Regions from separate parts of the Streptomyces sp. R41 genome, predicted to be linked through region 2. Evidence: riboswitches for the same ligand, from Rfam matches in the RefSeq annotation. Region 2 holds a riboswitch; the other holds the start of a gene.
What was found. A riboswitch is a leader RNA that binds a small molecule or an ion and turns the genes downstream of it on or off. The one in region 2 is predicted to bind glycine.

Region 1 (7,137 bases), 5.4 Mb from region 2:
GTGCCGCTCGCGCTCACCCTTTACCGCCCTTCGAGAATCCTGGCCCCTGGATATGAAACCAGCTTAGGTGGCTCGGCCGACAACAACCGCCCAAGAGCCCGGGGCTTGTTGTCGACACGCGAGTGCGGGTCGCTCGTGGCTGGTCGCGCAGTTCCCCGCGCCCCTTTCGGGGCGCTCCTAGTGGGCCTGCTGATAGAAGGGCCGCACCTGGGCGCGCATCCATTCGCCCACCGGGTCCTGGGCCACGTCCAGGAGGACGAGGTTCACCGGCCATTTCACCTCGGCCCTGCCCAGTGCGCGGCCCAGCGCCTCCATGGGCAGCGTCCGCAGGTCCCCCTCCCACTGGGAGAGTTCGACGCCGATGAACATGACCGGGTCGGCGGTCTCGATGGCGGCCAGGCAGCGGCGGGCGGTCAGCACGACGCCGGTCTCGGCGAACTCGGCCGAGGCGGCAGACAGGAAGTCCACCGGGTCCTCCTGCCAGTCGGGCTCGAACAGCCGCACCCGGCCGCCGCTCGCGGGCCCGTCCAGCGGGGTCCGCCCGGCCCGGCACAGCTCGGCGACGGCGAGCGGCGGCAGCGGTACGCCGACCACGCCATCCGGGTTCACCGCGATGCCGACCTGCGGGGGCAGACCGCGGGCGAACTCGACGGCGGGCGCGATCGTGTACGACATGTGGCCGCCGGTGACCTGGCGGAACTGCTCCTCGGAGCTGAAGACGGGGACGTACGCCTGGCCCTCGATCTCCAGCGTGGGAAGGTCGAGCGGGCCGCTCCGCGGGCCGCCCCCGTTCGGCAGGGGCACCCAGACGAAGCTGCGGCCGAGGACCTCGACGATGCGGGCGCCGGCCGAAGGCACGCCGAGGGAGGCCGACAGCACCTCCTCCAGTTCGTTGCCTGGCCATCCGCCGTGCGGATGGGGGTGCGCCTGTGCCGGGAAGTCGGGGAAGTCCATCTGTCTACCGCCTGCTGTGAACCGCTGTTCGGGTGCTCCGGTGTTCCGGCTGGCAAGGTTAGTAGGCTCATGCGACCATCTCGCACGCCTGTTTCGTACGACCTTTGAGTCGTCGGCTCGTAGGGTCCTTCAGCGGCCGAAGTCGATCCGGCGCAGCACGTCCGCCGCGTCCCGGTCGATGAGGACCGCCGAGCCGCAGCCCTCCGGCAGGTCGCCCTTCTCGACGGAGCGCAGCAGCCGGGTGACCGCGCCGCGGTGGCGCGCGAACGCGTACCGCGAGACGCCGCGGCCGCGCTCACGCTGACCCTCGAGGGCGGCTCCCGGCGTGACGTCGAGCAGCAGCAGATGCAGCGCGCCGCCCCGCCGCCGGGCCTCGCGGGCGAGCCAGCGGCGCACCCAGGCCTGCGTACCGCAGTCGTGCACGACGACTCCGGCGCCGGAACGCAGGGCGCGGCGCAGCCCCGCGTAGTGCGCGAGTCGGACGAGGGGGCGGTAGACCGCGTACGGCAGCCAGCGGGCCATCCGGCCGTCCCAGCGGTCGCGGGTGTCCTGGGAGTCGATGCGCGCCCCCGTGACGGCCCGGCGCATCAGCGTCGACTTGCCGCTGCCGGGCAGTCCGGTGACCACGACGAGGTCGAGCGCCCCGAAGTGCAGCCCGTGCGGGCTGTGTCCCGCGCGGTCCCTGAGGTCGCGGACGACGGCCGTCGGGAGCGGGCCGCACGCCTCCCGGGCCGGGGCGCCGGGCTGCTTGGGCAGCGCGATGCCCGAGGTCGTCGCGTACGCCGTGGTCCTGTTCACCGTGATCGTCCTCCCCTTGGGTCTGGAGTCCCATCCCCGTCGAGTGTAAAGAGAAGGTAATGCGCGGTGCTTCTTGTTTCCGTATTCGGACTGCCACAGGCGGGTTACAGATGCGGACTGCCGGGATCGGACGGCGCGTGCAATGATGTGCCCGCCAACTGCATACCGGCCGCTTGAATCCGCGCGGGAGAGTTCCCGGTCACGTACGACGTGCCGGGGCGCCGAAGGAGCAAGTCCCTCCCTTGAATCTCTCAGGCCCCGTTACCGCGCGGGCGAGGCACATCTGAAAAGCGGGCCGCTGACCAGTGGCTCCACCCAAGGTGCAAGTCAGGACCACCGTTTCGCGGGGTCGTGATGAACCTCTCAGGTTCCGATGACAGATGGGGAGGAACGACCTCGCCGTCATGCCTTGGGAGCCCCAACCGATGAGCAGCAACGCACCCCGTCACACCGCGCTCGATGCCCTGCATCGTTCGCTCGGCGCGACGATGACCGACTTCGCAGGCTGGGACATGCCCCTGCGCTACGGCTCCGAGCGCGACGAGCACCTCGCCGTCCGTACGAAGGCCGGTCTCTTCGACCTCTCGCACATGGGCGAGATCACCGTCACCGGCCCGCAGGCGGCCGAGCTCCTGAACCACGCCCTCGTGGGCAACATCGCCTCCGTCGGCGTCGGCCGCGCCCGCTACACCATGATCTGCCAGGCGGACGGCGGCATTCTCGACGACCTGATCGTGTACCGGCTGGCCGACACCGAATACATGATCGTCGCCAACGCCTCCAACGCGCAGATCGTGCTGGACGCCCTGGTGGAGCGGTCCGCGGGCTTCGACGCTCTCGTGCGCGACGACCGTGACGCGTACGCGCTGATCGCCGTGCAGGGCCCCGAGTCCCCCGGCATCCTCAAGTCGCTCACCGACGCCGATCTGGACGGCCTCAAGTACTACGCCGGTCTGCCCGGCACGGTCGCGGGCGTCCCGGCGCTGATCGCGCGCACCGGCTACACCGGCGAGGACGGCTTCGAGCTGTTCGTGTCCCCTTCGGACGCCGAGAAGCTGTGGCAGGCGCTGACCGAGGCGGGCGCCCCGGTCGGGCTCGTCCCCTGCGGCCTGTCCTGCCGTGACACGCTGCGCCTGGAGGCGGGCATGCCGCTGTACGGGCATGAGCTGAACACCTCGCTCACCCCCTTCGACGCGGGGCTCGGGCGGGTCGTGAAGTTCGAGAAGGAGGGCGACTTCGTGGGGCGCAGCGCCCTGGAGGCCGCCGCCGAGCGCGCCGCCGAGAACCCGCCGCGGGTGCTCGTCGGCCTGATCGCCGAGGGCCGTCGCGTCCCGCGCGCCGGGTACCAGGTCGTCGCCGAGGGCAAGGTGATCGGCGAGATCACCTCCGGCGCCCCCTCCCCCACGCTGGGCAAGCCGATCGCGATGGCGTACGTCGACGCCGCGCACGCCGCTCCGGGCACGGCCGGGGTCGGTGTGGACATCCGGGGCAGCCACGAGCCGTACGAGGTCGTGGCGCTGCCCTTCTACAAGCGCCAGAAGTAGAGACTGAGCGCGGTCCAGAAGTAACCAAAAGCGACACCGCGCACTTCTTCCCTGCTCACCAGCAGGTCCAGCAGTCCCCCATTCACCAGCACTCCCCCGCGTACAGGAGAATTCAGGCCATGAGCAACCCCCAGCAGCTGCGCTACAGCAAGGAGCACGAGTGGCTGTCGGTCGCCGAGGACGGCGTCTCGACGGTCGGCATCACCGAGTTCGCGGCCAACGCGCTCGGCGATGTCGTCTACGCCCAGCTTCCGGAGGTCGGTTCCACGGTGACCGCGGGTGAGTCCTGCGGCGAACTGGAGTCGACGAAGTCGGTCAGCGACCTGTACTCCCCGGTCAACGGCGAGATCACCGAGATCAACGAAGACGTGGTCAACGACCCGTCGCTGGTGAACTCCGCGCCCTTCGAGGGCGGCTGGCTGTTCAAGGTGCGCGTCGCACAGGAGCCGGCCGACCTGCTCTCCGCCGACGAGTACACCGCCTTTTCCGCCGGCTGAGAGGTCGTAGAACATGTCGCTTCTGAACACGCCCCTGCACGAGCTGGACCCGGACGTCGCCGCCGCCGTCGACGCCGAGCTGCACCGCCAGCAGTCCACCCTGGAGATGATCGCCTCGGAGAACTTCGCTCCGGTCGCGGTCATGGAGGCCCAGGGCTCGGTCCTGACCAACAAGTACGCCGAGGGCTACCCGGGCCGCCGCTACTACGGCGGCTGCGAGCACGTCGACGTGGTCGAGCAGATCGCCATCGACCGCGTCAAGGCGCTCTTCGGCGCCGAGCACGCCAACGTGCAGCCCCACTCGGGCGCCCAGGCCAACGCCGCCGCGATGTTCGCGCTGCTCAAGCCGGGCGACACCATCATGGGCCTGAACCTCGCGCACGGCGGGCACCTGACCCACGGTATGAAGATCAACTTCTCCGGCAAGCTCTACAACGTGGTCGCCTACCACGTGGACGACCAGACCGGCCAGGTCGACATGGCCGAGGTCGAGCGCCTCGCCAAGGAGTCCAAGCCGAAGCTGATCGTGGCCGGCTGGTCGGCGTACCCGCGACAGCTGGACTTCGCCGAGTTCCGCCGGATCGCGGACGAGGTCGGCGCGTACCTCATGGTCGATATGGCGCACTTCGCCGGCCTGGTGGCGGCGGGCCTGCACCCGAACCCGGTGCCGCACGCCCACGTCGTCACGACCACCACCCACAAGACGCTGGGCGGCCCGCGCGGCGGCGTGATCCTCTCGACGGCCGAGCTGGCCAAGAAGATCAACTCCGCGGTCTTCCCGGGTCAGCAGGGCGGCCCGCTGGAGCACGTGATCGCCGCGAAGGCCGTCTCCTTCAAGGTCGCCGCCTCGGACGACTTCAAGGAGCGCCAGCAGCGCACGCTCGACGGCGCACGGATCCTGGCCGAGCGCCTGGTCCAGGACGACGTCAAGGCCGTCGGCGTGGACGTCCTGTCCGGGGGCACGGACGTGCACCTGGTCCTGGTCGACCTGCGCAACTCCGAGCTGGACGGGCAGCAGGCCGAGGACCGCCTCCACGAAGTCGGCATCACGGTCAACCGCAACGCCATCCCGAACGACCCGCGCCCGCCGATGGTCACCTCCGGCCTGCGCATCGGCACGCCCGCCCTCGCCACCCGCGGCTTCACGGCCGAGGACTTCACCGAGGTCGCGGACATCATCGCCGAGACGCTGAAGCCGTCGTACGACGCCGAGGCCCTCAAGGCCCGCGTGTCCGCTCTGGCCGACAAGCACCCGCTGTACCCCGGCCTGAAGTAATTCGTACGGAACGTACGATTCTTCGCGGCGCCGCGCACACTGGAGGTGTGCGCGGCGCCCGCCCCCTGCGCCACCCCTTGCACCACCCCCGCTTTGAGGAGTCCCCGTGGCCATCTCGGTCTTCGACCTGTTCTCGATCGGCATCGGCCCGTCCAGCTCCCACACGGTGGGCCCGATGCGCGCGGCACGCATGTTCGCCCGGCGGCTGCGCAACGAGGGGCTGCTGGCCCCTGTGACCTCCATACGCGCCGAGCTGTACGGCTCCCTGGGCGCGACCGGGCACGGGCACGGCACCCCCAAAGCCGTGCTGCTCGGCCTGGAGGGCGCGTCACCGCGGACGGTCGACGTGGAGGGCGCCGACGAGCGGGTCGAGCAGATCAAGTCCTCGGGGCGGATCAACCTGCTCGGCGAGCACGAGATCGACTTCTCCTTCGACGACGACCTGATCCTGCACCGCCGCAAGGCGCTGCCGTACCACGCCAACGGCATGACGATCTTCGCGTACGACGCCTCCGGTGAGCTCGTGCTGGAGAAGACGTACTACTCCGTGGGCGGCGGCTTCGTGGTCGACGAGGACGCCGTCGGCGAGGACCGCATCAAGCTGGACGACACGGTCCTGAAGTACCCCTTCCGCACGGGCGACGAGCTGCTGCGGCTGACCCGCGAGACGGGCCTGTCGATCTCGGCCCTGATGCTGGAGAACGAGCGGGCCTGGCGCACCGAGGAGGAGATCCGCGAGGGCCTCCTCGCGATCTGGCACGTGATGCAGGCGTGCGTCTCGCGCGGCATGTCCCGCGAGGGCATCCTGCCGGGCGGCCTCAAGGTCCGCCGCCGCGCCGCCGTCTCGGCCCGCCAGATGCGCGCCGAGGGCGACCCGCTGGCCCACGCGATGGAGTGGATCACGCTCTACGCGATGGCCGTGAACGAGGAGAACGCGGCGGGCGGCCGTGTGGTCACCGCCCCCACCAACGGCGCCGCGGGCATCATCCCGGCGGTCCTGCACTACTACATCAACTTCGTGCCGGGCGCCGACGAGGACGGCGTGGTCCGCTTCCTGCTGGCCGCGGGCGCCATCGGCATGCTCTTCAAGGAGAACGCCTCCATCTCCGGCGCCGAGGTCGGCTGCCAGGGCGAGGTCGGCTCCGCCTGCTCGATGGCCGCCGGCGCCCTCGCCGAGGTCCTGGGCGGCAGCCCCGAGCAGGTCGAGAACGCCGCCGAGATCGGCATGGAGCACAATCTCGGCCTGACCTGCGACCCGGTCGGCGGCCTCGTCCAGATCCCCTGCATCGAGCGCAACGGCATGGCGTCCGTGAAGGCCGTGACCGCCGCCAAGATGGCCATGCGCGGCGACGGCTCCCACAAGGTCTCCCTCGACAAGGTCATCAAGACCATGAAGGAGACCGGCGCCGACATGAGCGTCAAGTACAAGGAGACGGCGCGGGGCGGGCTGGCGGTCAACATCATCGAGTGCTGAACCCTCGTGCTGAACTTCCCTCCGCAGAGCGGAGGTTGATGTTCCCCTTGGGGAGCGTGATCACCTCGGACTGGTCGGCGAAGCCGCGGCGGCGCTGGGGTCGGTGGCCACCAGCGGCTGAGGTTCCCGCCGCCGGCGGGGATCACCCGTGCCAGGGTGGGGCAGGAATCAACCACAACTCCTGTTCCCCCCACCAGCACTTCAGGGAGTCCCATGCTGCGCGGCATCGACGTGAGCGCGTACCAATCCTCTTCGTACGACACCGACGGCCTCTCCTTCGTCTTCATCAAGGCGACGGAGGGCCGCTCGTACGTCAACCCGAAGCTGACCGCCCAGGTGAAGACGGCCCGCGACGCCGACTGCGTGGTCGGCTTCTACCACTTCCTGTGGCCCGGCAACATCACCGCCCAGGCCGAGTACTTCGTCGGCAAGGCCCCGGAGAAGGCGGGCGACCTGCTCGCCGTCGACTGGGAGACGACCGGCGACGGCACCCACGCCAGCAACGCCGAGAAGGACCGCTTCATCCGCAAGGTGAAGGAACTCCGGCCCGATCACCGCGTCGTGCTCTACACCAACCGCAACTACTGGCTGAAC
Region 2 (7,137 bases):
GAAAGATCCCATCCATGTGCCAGCACCAGCCACCCTGTCCGTCAGCCGAATCAGCCGACCGGGAGTCCGCCCGTCTCGTGGCGCACCACCCGGAGCAGGGATGGAGCCTGCTGTGCAACGGCGTTCTGCTCTTCGAGGACACCGGTGAGCTCCTGCCGGACGGCCAGATCATCGCCCCGCACCGCCCCATGGGCAGCGAACACGTGATGACGGCCGCCTGAGCCGCACAACCGGGTGGCCTCACCAGCGAGCCACCCAGACATAAGAGGGGCCGGCCCGGAGACGTACTCTCCGAACCGGCCCCGACGCATGTCCGAGGGTGATCACTCCCCGTAGCCGTCCAAGTCCCGAGCGCTGATCAGTCCTCGTAGGCGTCCAGCGGCGGGCAGGAACAGACCAGGTTCCGGTCGCCGTACGCCTGGTCGATGCGGCGCACCGGCGGCCAGTACTTGTCCGCGGCCGAGACGCCGGCCGGGAAGACGGCCTCCTCACGCGTGTAGGCGTGCTCCCAGTCCCCGCCGAGCGCGGCGGCCGTGTGCGGCGCGCCCCGCAGCGGGTTGTCATCCGCCGCCCACTCGCCCGAGCCGACTTTCTCGATCTCCGCGCGGATCGCGATCATCGCGTCGCAGAACCGGTCGAGCTCGCCCAGGTCCTCGGACTCGGTCGGCTCGATCATCAGCGTGCCGGCCACCGGGAACGACATCGTCGGCGCGTGGAAGCCGTAGTCGATCAGGCGCTTGGCGATGTCGTCGACGGTGACGCCGGTCGCCTTGGTCAGCGGGCGCAGATCGATGATGCACTCGTGCGCGACGAGCCCGCCCGGACCGGTGTAGAGCACCGGGTAGTGCGGCTCCAGGCGCTTGGCGATGTAGTTGGCGGACAGCACGGCCACCTGAGTGGCCCGCTTGAGGCCCTCGCCGCCCATGAGCCGGACGTACGCCCAGGAGATCGGCAGGATGCCCGCGGAGCCCCAGGGAGCGGCCGAGATGGGGCCGACACCGGTCTTGGGACCGGCCGCGGGCTGCAGCGGGTGGTTCGGCAGGTACGGCGCCAGGTGCGCGCGCACACCGACCGGGCCGACGCCCGGACCGCCGCCGCCGTGCGGGATGCAGAACGTCTTGTGCAGGTTGAGGTGCGAGACGTCACCGCCGAAGTGGCCCGGCTTGGCGAGGCCCACCAGCGCGTTGAGGTTGGCGCCGTCGACGTAGACCTGACCGCCCGCCTCGTGCACCTGCGCGCAGATGTCGGCGACATGCTCCTCGAACACACCGTGCGTCGAGGGGTACGTGATCATCAGCACCGCCAGCTCGTCGCGGTACTGCTCGATCTTGGCGCGCAGGTCCTCGACGTCGATCTCGCCGTCGTCGGAGGTCTTCACGACGACGACCTTCATGCCGGCCATCACGGCGCTCGCGGCGTTCGTGCCGTGCGCGGAGGACGGGATGAGGCAGACGGTGCGCTGCTCGTCGCCATTGGCACGGTGGTAGCCGCGTACCGCCAGCAGACCGGCCAGCTCACCCTGCGAACCGGCGTTGGGCTGCAGCGACACGTTGTCGTACCCGGTGACCTCGGCGAGCCGCTCCTCCAGCTCACGGATGAGCGTGAGGTAGCCCTGCGCCTGCTCGGCGGGCGCGAAGGGGTGCAGCTGACCGAACTCGGGCCAGGTGACCGGCTCCATCTCCGTGGTCGCGTTGAGCTTCATCGTGCAGGAGCCCAGCGGGATCATTCCGCGGTCGAGCGCGTAGTCGCGGTCGGAGAGCTTGCGCAGGTAGCGCAGCATCGCGGTCTCGGAACGGTACTGGTGGAAGACCGGGTGCGTGAGGTAGTCGTCGGTCCGCAGCAGCGCGGCCGGCAGCGTGTCCTGCGCCGTCGCGTCCAGCGCCTCGACGTCACCCTTGACACCGAACGCCGTCCACACGGCGCCCAGTTGCTCGCGCGTGGTGGTCTCGTCGCAGGAGAGCGACACGTGGTCGGCGTCCACGAGGTGGAGGTTGACACCGCCCTCGCGCGCGGCGGCGACGGTCTCAGCGGCCTTGCCCGGCACCCGCACGGTCAGCGTGTCGAAGTACGCGCCGTGCACGACCTCGACCCCGCCCGCCGTCAGACCCGCGGCGAGGATCGTGGCATAGCGGTGCGTACGGCGCGCGATGGTCTTCAGACCATCGGGACCGTGGTACACGGCGTACATGCCGGCCATCACGGCGAGCAGCACCTGAGCCGTACAGATGTTGCTGGTCGCCTTCTCGCGGCGGATGTGCTGCTCACGCGTCTGCAGGGCGAGGCGGTACGCCTTGTTCCCGTCCACGTCGACGGACACGCCGACGAGTCGACCCGGCAGGCTGCGCGCGAAGGTCTCGCGCACCGCCATGTATCCGGCGTGCGGCCCGCCGAAGCCCATCGGCACACCGAAGCGCTGCGTCGTACCGACCACGATGTCGGCGCCGAGCTCGCCGGGCGAGGTGAGCAGAGTCAGGGCCAGCAGGTCGGCGGCGACGGTGACGACCGCGCCCATCCCGTGCGCCTGCTCGATGATCGGCTTGAGGTCGCGCACGGCACCGGAGGCGCCCGGGTACTGGACAAGTACGCCGTTGATCTCACGCTCGGCGATCTCGGCGGGGATGCCTTCGCTGAGGTCAGCGACGACGACCTCGACGCCGGTCGGCTCGGCGCGGGTCTGGATGACGGCGATGGTCTGCGGCAGCGCGTCCGCGTCGACCAGGAACAGACCCTTCTTGTTCTTGCCCATGCGCCGGGACAGCGCCATCGCCTCGGCGGCGGCGGTGCCCTCGTCGAGCAGCGAGGCACCGGAGGTCGGCAGCCCGGTCAGCTCGGCGACCACGGTCTGGAAGTTCAGCAGCGCCTCGAGACGGCCCTGCGAGATCTCCGGCTGGTACGGCGTGTACGCGGTGTACCAGGCCGGACTCTCCATGACATTGCGCAGGATCACCGGCGGTGTGAACGTGCCGTAGTAGCCGAGGCCGATCATCGAGTCGAGCACCTGGTTGCGGTCCGCGAGGGAGCGCAGCTCGGCCAGTACCTCGGCCTCGGTGCGCGCGCCCGGCAGGTCCAGGGCGTCGGCGTTCTTGATGACGTCCGGGACCGCGGCGGCCGTCAGCTCGTCGAGCGAGCCGTATCCGACCTGCGCGAGCATCTTGGCCCATGCCTCGGAGTCGGGCCCGATGTGGCGCTGCTCGAAGGGGATTCCCTGTTCGAGCTCGGAGAGCGGAATGCGGTGGGCGGTCATTGCGGAGGCCTCCTGGTCTGACGCGACCTTCGAGGGGCACCCCGGCACGGGTACCCCGACGGCCTCCCCCTCTGTCATCTCAACCTGAGAGCTTCACCGGCCCGTCCGCTGACGACCCGGTTTTCACCGTCGGTGAGAGCGGAGGCCATCGACACCCGCCCTGCTTTCCAGAGTGACCTCGTCCGTGCGGTACGTGAGCCTGAGAGATTCCGGGGAGGATTTGCTCCTTCGGCGCCTCCGATGAAGTCTGGAGGACTCTCCCGCACGGGGTCAGCAGCCGCCTGCCAGCCTACCAGCGAGGACAAGACACGAGCCTTCGAGTGGCCGCCCTCCTGAATGTGCTCTTTTGTAGTGCTTACGGATGAGTTGCGACCAAGAGGAGGGCCCGTGCAGACCGACATCGATCCGCGCAACCTGATCGGCCGCAAGGCGTTCGACCGCAATGGCACCAAGATCGGCACGATCGACGAGGTCTACCTCGACGACGCGACGGGGATCCCGGAGTGGGCGGCCATACGCACGGGCCTGTTCAGCAGGGACGCCTTCGTGCCCCTGGAGCCCAGTGAACTCGTCGAGGGCACCCTGCGCATCCCCTTCGACCGAGCCCTGATCAAGGACGCCCCCGACTTCGGCGTCGGACGCCACCTCTCACCCGAGCAGGAACTCCAGCTCTACCACCACTACGGTCTCGACGTGGCACCCCCTCCGCCGCCGCCGGACCGGGACTTCGGCCGACTCGCGGGCTCGGAGGACACCTGAGGTCCGGGGTCCGAAACCCGGGGCCCCGGCTCCTGCGGTCTTCGCTCCACCAGGGGCAGCGGATCCGCCGGCTCCAGCTGTGGATCGTCGGTCCGGAACGTCCGTACCCGCCCGGGCCCTGCTGAGTAGGGCGTCTCGAACCGCACCGTGACCCGCCCAAGGCCGCTGCCCTGCACCCACCCGTGCCCGTACTCGGCATGCCGCACATCGTGCCCCGCGGGCCACCGCCGCTCAGCGGGCGGCACATGCTCCTCGGCGGACTCCTGCGGCGTCTCCTCAGCGGAATGCTCCAGGACCACCTGCTCTCCCGCGGCGGCCTGCGCCTGTGCGAACAGGTCCTCCTGCGTGTAGTCGGCGAGCCCGGACACGCCCACACCCAGCAGTCGCACGCCACCGGTCGTGTCCACCGCCTCCAGAAGCCGCGCGGCGGCCTCCCGTACGACCGTGGGGTCGTCCGTCGGCCCCCGCAGCGTCTCGGACCGGGTCAGCGTCGAGAAGTCGTACCTGCGCACCTTCAGGACGATGGTCCGCCCCGACAGCCCGGCCCCGCGCAGCCGCCCCACACACCGGTCGGCGAGCCGCTGCACCTCCAGACCGACCCGCACCCGGTCATGGATGTCCACGTCGTACGTGTCCTCGACCGACACCGACTTGGTCTCCCGCTCGGCCACCACGGGCCGCTCGTCGTGGGCCAGCGCCATCGCGTACAGAGCGTGCCCATGGGCCTTCCCCAGCAGCCGTACGAGCTCGTCCTCGCCCGCCTCGGCGATCTCGTCGACGGTGGTGATCCCGGCACGCCGCAGATGGTCACCAGTCGCGGGCCCCACGCCCGGCAGCGTCCGCACCGACATCGGCCCGAGCAGCGCACGCTCGGTCCCCGGCTCTATCAGCACAAGGCCGTCGGGCTTGGCCTGCTCCGAGGCAATCTTCGCGAGCATCTTCGAAGCCGCGAGACCCACCGATCCCGTGAGGCCTGTGACGGCCCGGATGTCCGCGCGCAGCTTCACCCCTGCCAGCCGCGCCGAGCCCTCGTCCCAGGCCGTTCCCCCCGCCTCCAGGTCCACGAAGGCCTCGTCCAGGCTCAACGGCTCCACCAGGGGCGACAGGGCCCCCAGCAGCCCCATCACCTGCTCGCTGACCTCCCGGTAGAGCCCGAAGCGCGGCACGAGATACGCGGCGTTCGGCGCGAGCCGGCGCGCCTGGGCCATGGGCATCGCCGAGTGCACTCCGAAGACGCGGGCCTCGTACGAGGCGGTGGCGACGACTCCGCGCGGCCCGAGCCCGCCCACCACGACCGCTTTGCCGCGCAGGCTCGGCTTGGATGCCTGCTCCGCCGAGGCGAAGAAGGCATCCATGTCGAGATGCAGGATCGTGGGCGCGGTTCTCACATCTCCGATGCTGCCCTACGCCACTGACAATGCCCCGGTACGGCCCGCGCCCGTGGACCTCGCCCGTCGCGGCCGACTCCCCTGCGGCCCCGCCCGGGCCTCAGACGGCCCGGTTGCGGCGTCGCGCCAGCTCGTCCGTAGGGTTGTGTCCGACGAGCGTCTCGCCGGTGTCCACGCGCTCTCCGTGCAGCTGCGAGAGCGCGCTCTCGACGTCCCGCCACACCACACCCACGGCGATCCCGAAGACACCCTGGCCACCCTGCAGCAGCGCGTGGACATCGTCGGGGGACGTGCACTCGTAGACCGTCGCGCCGTCGCTCATCAGCGTCATCCGCTCCAGGTCCCGGAAGCCTCGCTCCCTGAGGTGCTGGACCGTGGTGCGGATGTTCTGCAGCGACACCCCGGTGTCGAGGAACCGCTTGACGATCTTCAGGACGACCACGTCCCTGAAGCTGTAGAGGCGCTGCGTGCCCGACCCATAGGCGGGCCGCACACTCGGCTCGACCAGGCCGGTCCGCGCCCAGTAGTCGAGCTGCCGATAGGTGATGCCCGCGGCGGCGCACGCCGTGGGACCTCGGTAGCCGATCTCCTCGGAAACCGCCCCTCCCTCGCCGGGCACTGCCGTCGGCCGCCGCGGAATGTGATCGGCCGCGCTGCCGTGAAGCGGGTACGGGCCGCTCTCCCCCAGACCGCGTCCGGGGGCACCCCCAGCCGTACCGTCGCCGCTGCTTCTCACGCCGACCTCCGTCCTTGACCTGCCTTCTCGACGGTAGGCAGTCACCAGGGGCGCGTCAACGATCGCCACACTCGGCACGCCGAGTGATAATCACCCTAGGAGTGGTTTCCCGTGCCCCACCGCGGGGAAAGGCTAGCCGAATGCTCTTGGAGCGGACCGGGGCGCACCACACTGGCCGCAGGCAATTGCCGCCCGGAACGTGCTGACGCTTCAGGTCGTCACTGGCTATTGGTCCCGAAGTCCTCGGGCGAGATCTGGTCGAGGAATTCGCGGAACTTCTCCACCTCGTCCTCCTGCTCGTCCGGGATCGCGATGCCGGCGTCGTCGAGCACCCCGTCGCTGCCGTAGATCGGCGTCCCGGTGCGCAGGGCCAGCGCTATGGCGTCGGACGGCCGCGCACTCACCTCGACCCCGCTGGCGAACACCAACTCCGCATAGAAGACGCCCTCACGCAGGTCCGTGATGCGTACTTCGGTGAGCTCCTGGCCGACGGCCTCCAGCACGTCCTTGAACAGGTCGTGGGTCAGCGGTCGCGCGGGGGCCATGCCCTGCTGGGCGAAGGCGATCGCCGTCGCCTCCCCCGGTCCGATCCAGATGGGGAGGTAGCGGTCGCCTCCCACTTCACGCAGAAGCACGATCGGTTGGTTGGAGGGCATTTCGACCCGGACACCTACGACATCGAGCTCGTTCACACAGTAACCCTAGGCCGTGCCCGGGACGTTTGGGTAGTCGGGCACAGAACGGGTGGACGATCCACAGCCTGGGTGGGCGCCCCGGATCAGGGCAAACGCACGCCGAGCGCGGTCTGCACCAGCGCCGCGTGCAGTTTCACCGCGAGCCCCGCCAGCTCCTTCGTACGGGCCTCCGCGTGTGCCCTGGTCTGTGGATTGCGGTGGCGGCGCAGCGGGGCCACCACTTGGTCCACAAGGCCCGCCTCGCGGTCGGCCGCGGCTTTCATCGCGCGCAAATGGCGCGGCTCGATCCCGAACCGCCCCAGCTCGACGACGAGC

Region 1: it holds a riboswitch for glycine, as region 2 does, so the genes downstream of both, gcvT (glycine cleavage system aminomethyltransferase GcvT) here and gcvP (aminomethyl-transferring glycine dehydrogenase) in region 2, are expected to answer to the same signal.

What each region holds. Positions count from the first base shown of each region.
Region 1 covers NZ_CP163443.1:7,292,493-7,299,629, reverse strand. Annotated here, with positions in the region: gene AB5J53_RS33390 (enhanced serine sensitivity protein SseB C-terminal domain-containing protein) at 1-17, opposite strand, end outside; gene AB5J53_RS33385 (enhanced serine sensitivity protein SseB) at 178-954, opposite strand; gene AB5J53_RS33380 (AAA family ATPase) at 1,084-1,758, opposite strand; glycine riboswitch at 1,927-2,029, shown strand; gene gcvT (glycine cleavage system aminomethyltransferase GcvT) at 2,178-3,296, shown strand; gene gcvH (glycine cleavage system protein GcvH) at 3,416-3,793, shown strand; gene glyA (serine hydroxymethyltransferase) at 3,807-5,069, shown strand; gene AB5J53_RS33360 (L-serine ammonia-lyase) at 5,176-6,543, shown strand; gene AB5J53_RS33355 (glycoside hydrolase family 25 protein) at 6,757-7,137, shown strand, end outside.
Region 2 covers NZ_CP163443.1:1,888,308-1,895,444, forward strand. Annotated here, with positions in the region: gene AB5J53_RS09020 (DUF5999 family protein) at 15-221, shown strand; gene gcvP (aminomethyl-transferring glycine dehydrogenase) at 359-3,244, opposite strand; glycine riboswitch at 3,422-3,517, opposite strand; gene AB5J53_RS09030 (PRC-barrel domain-containing protein) at 3,632-4,003, shown strand; gene AB5J53_RS09035 (DNA polymerase IV) at 3,925-5,391, opposite strand; gene AB5J53_RS09040 (MerR family transcriptional regulator) at 5,492-6,127, opposite strand; gene AB5J53_RS09045 (bifunctional nuclease family protein) at 6,346-6,819, opposite strand; gene AB5J53_RS09050 (MerR family transcriptional regulator) at 6,906-7,137, opposite strand, start outside.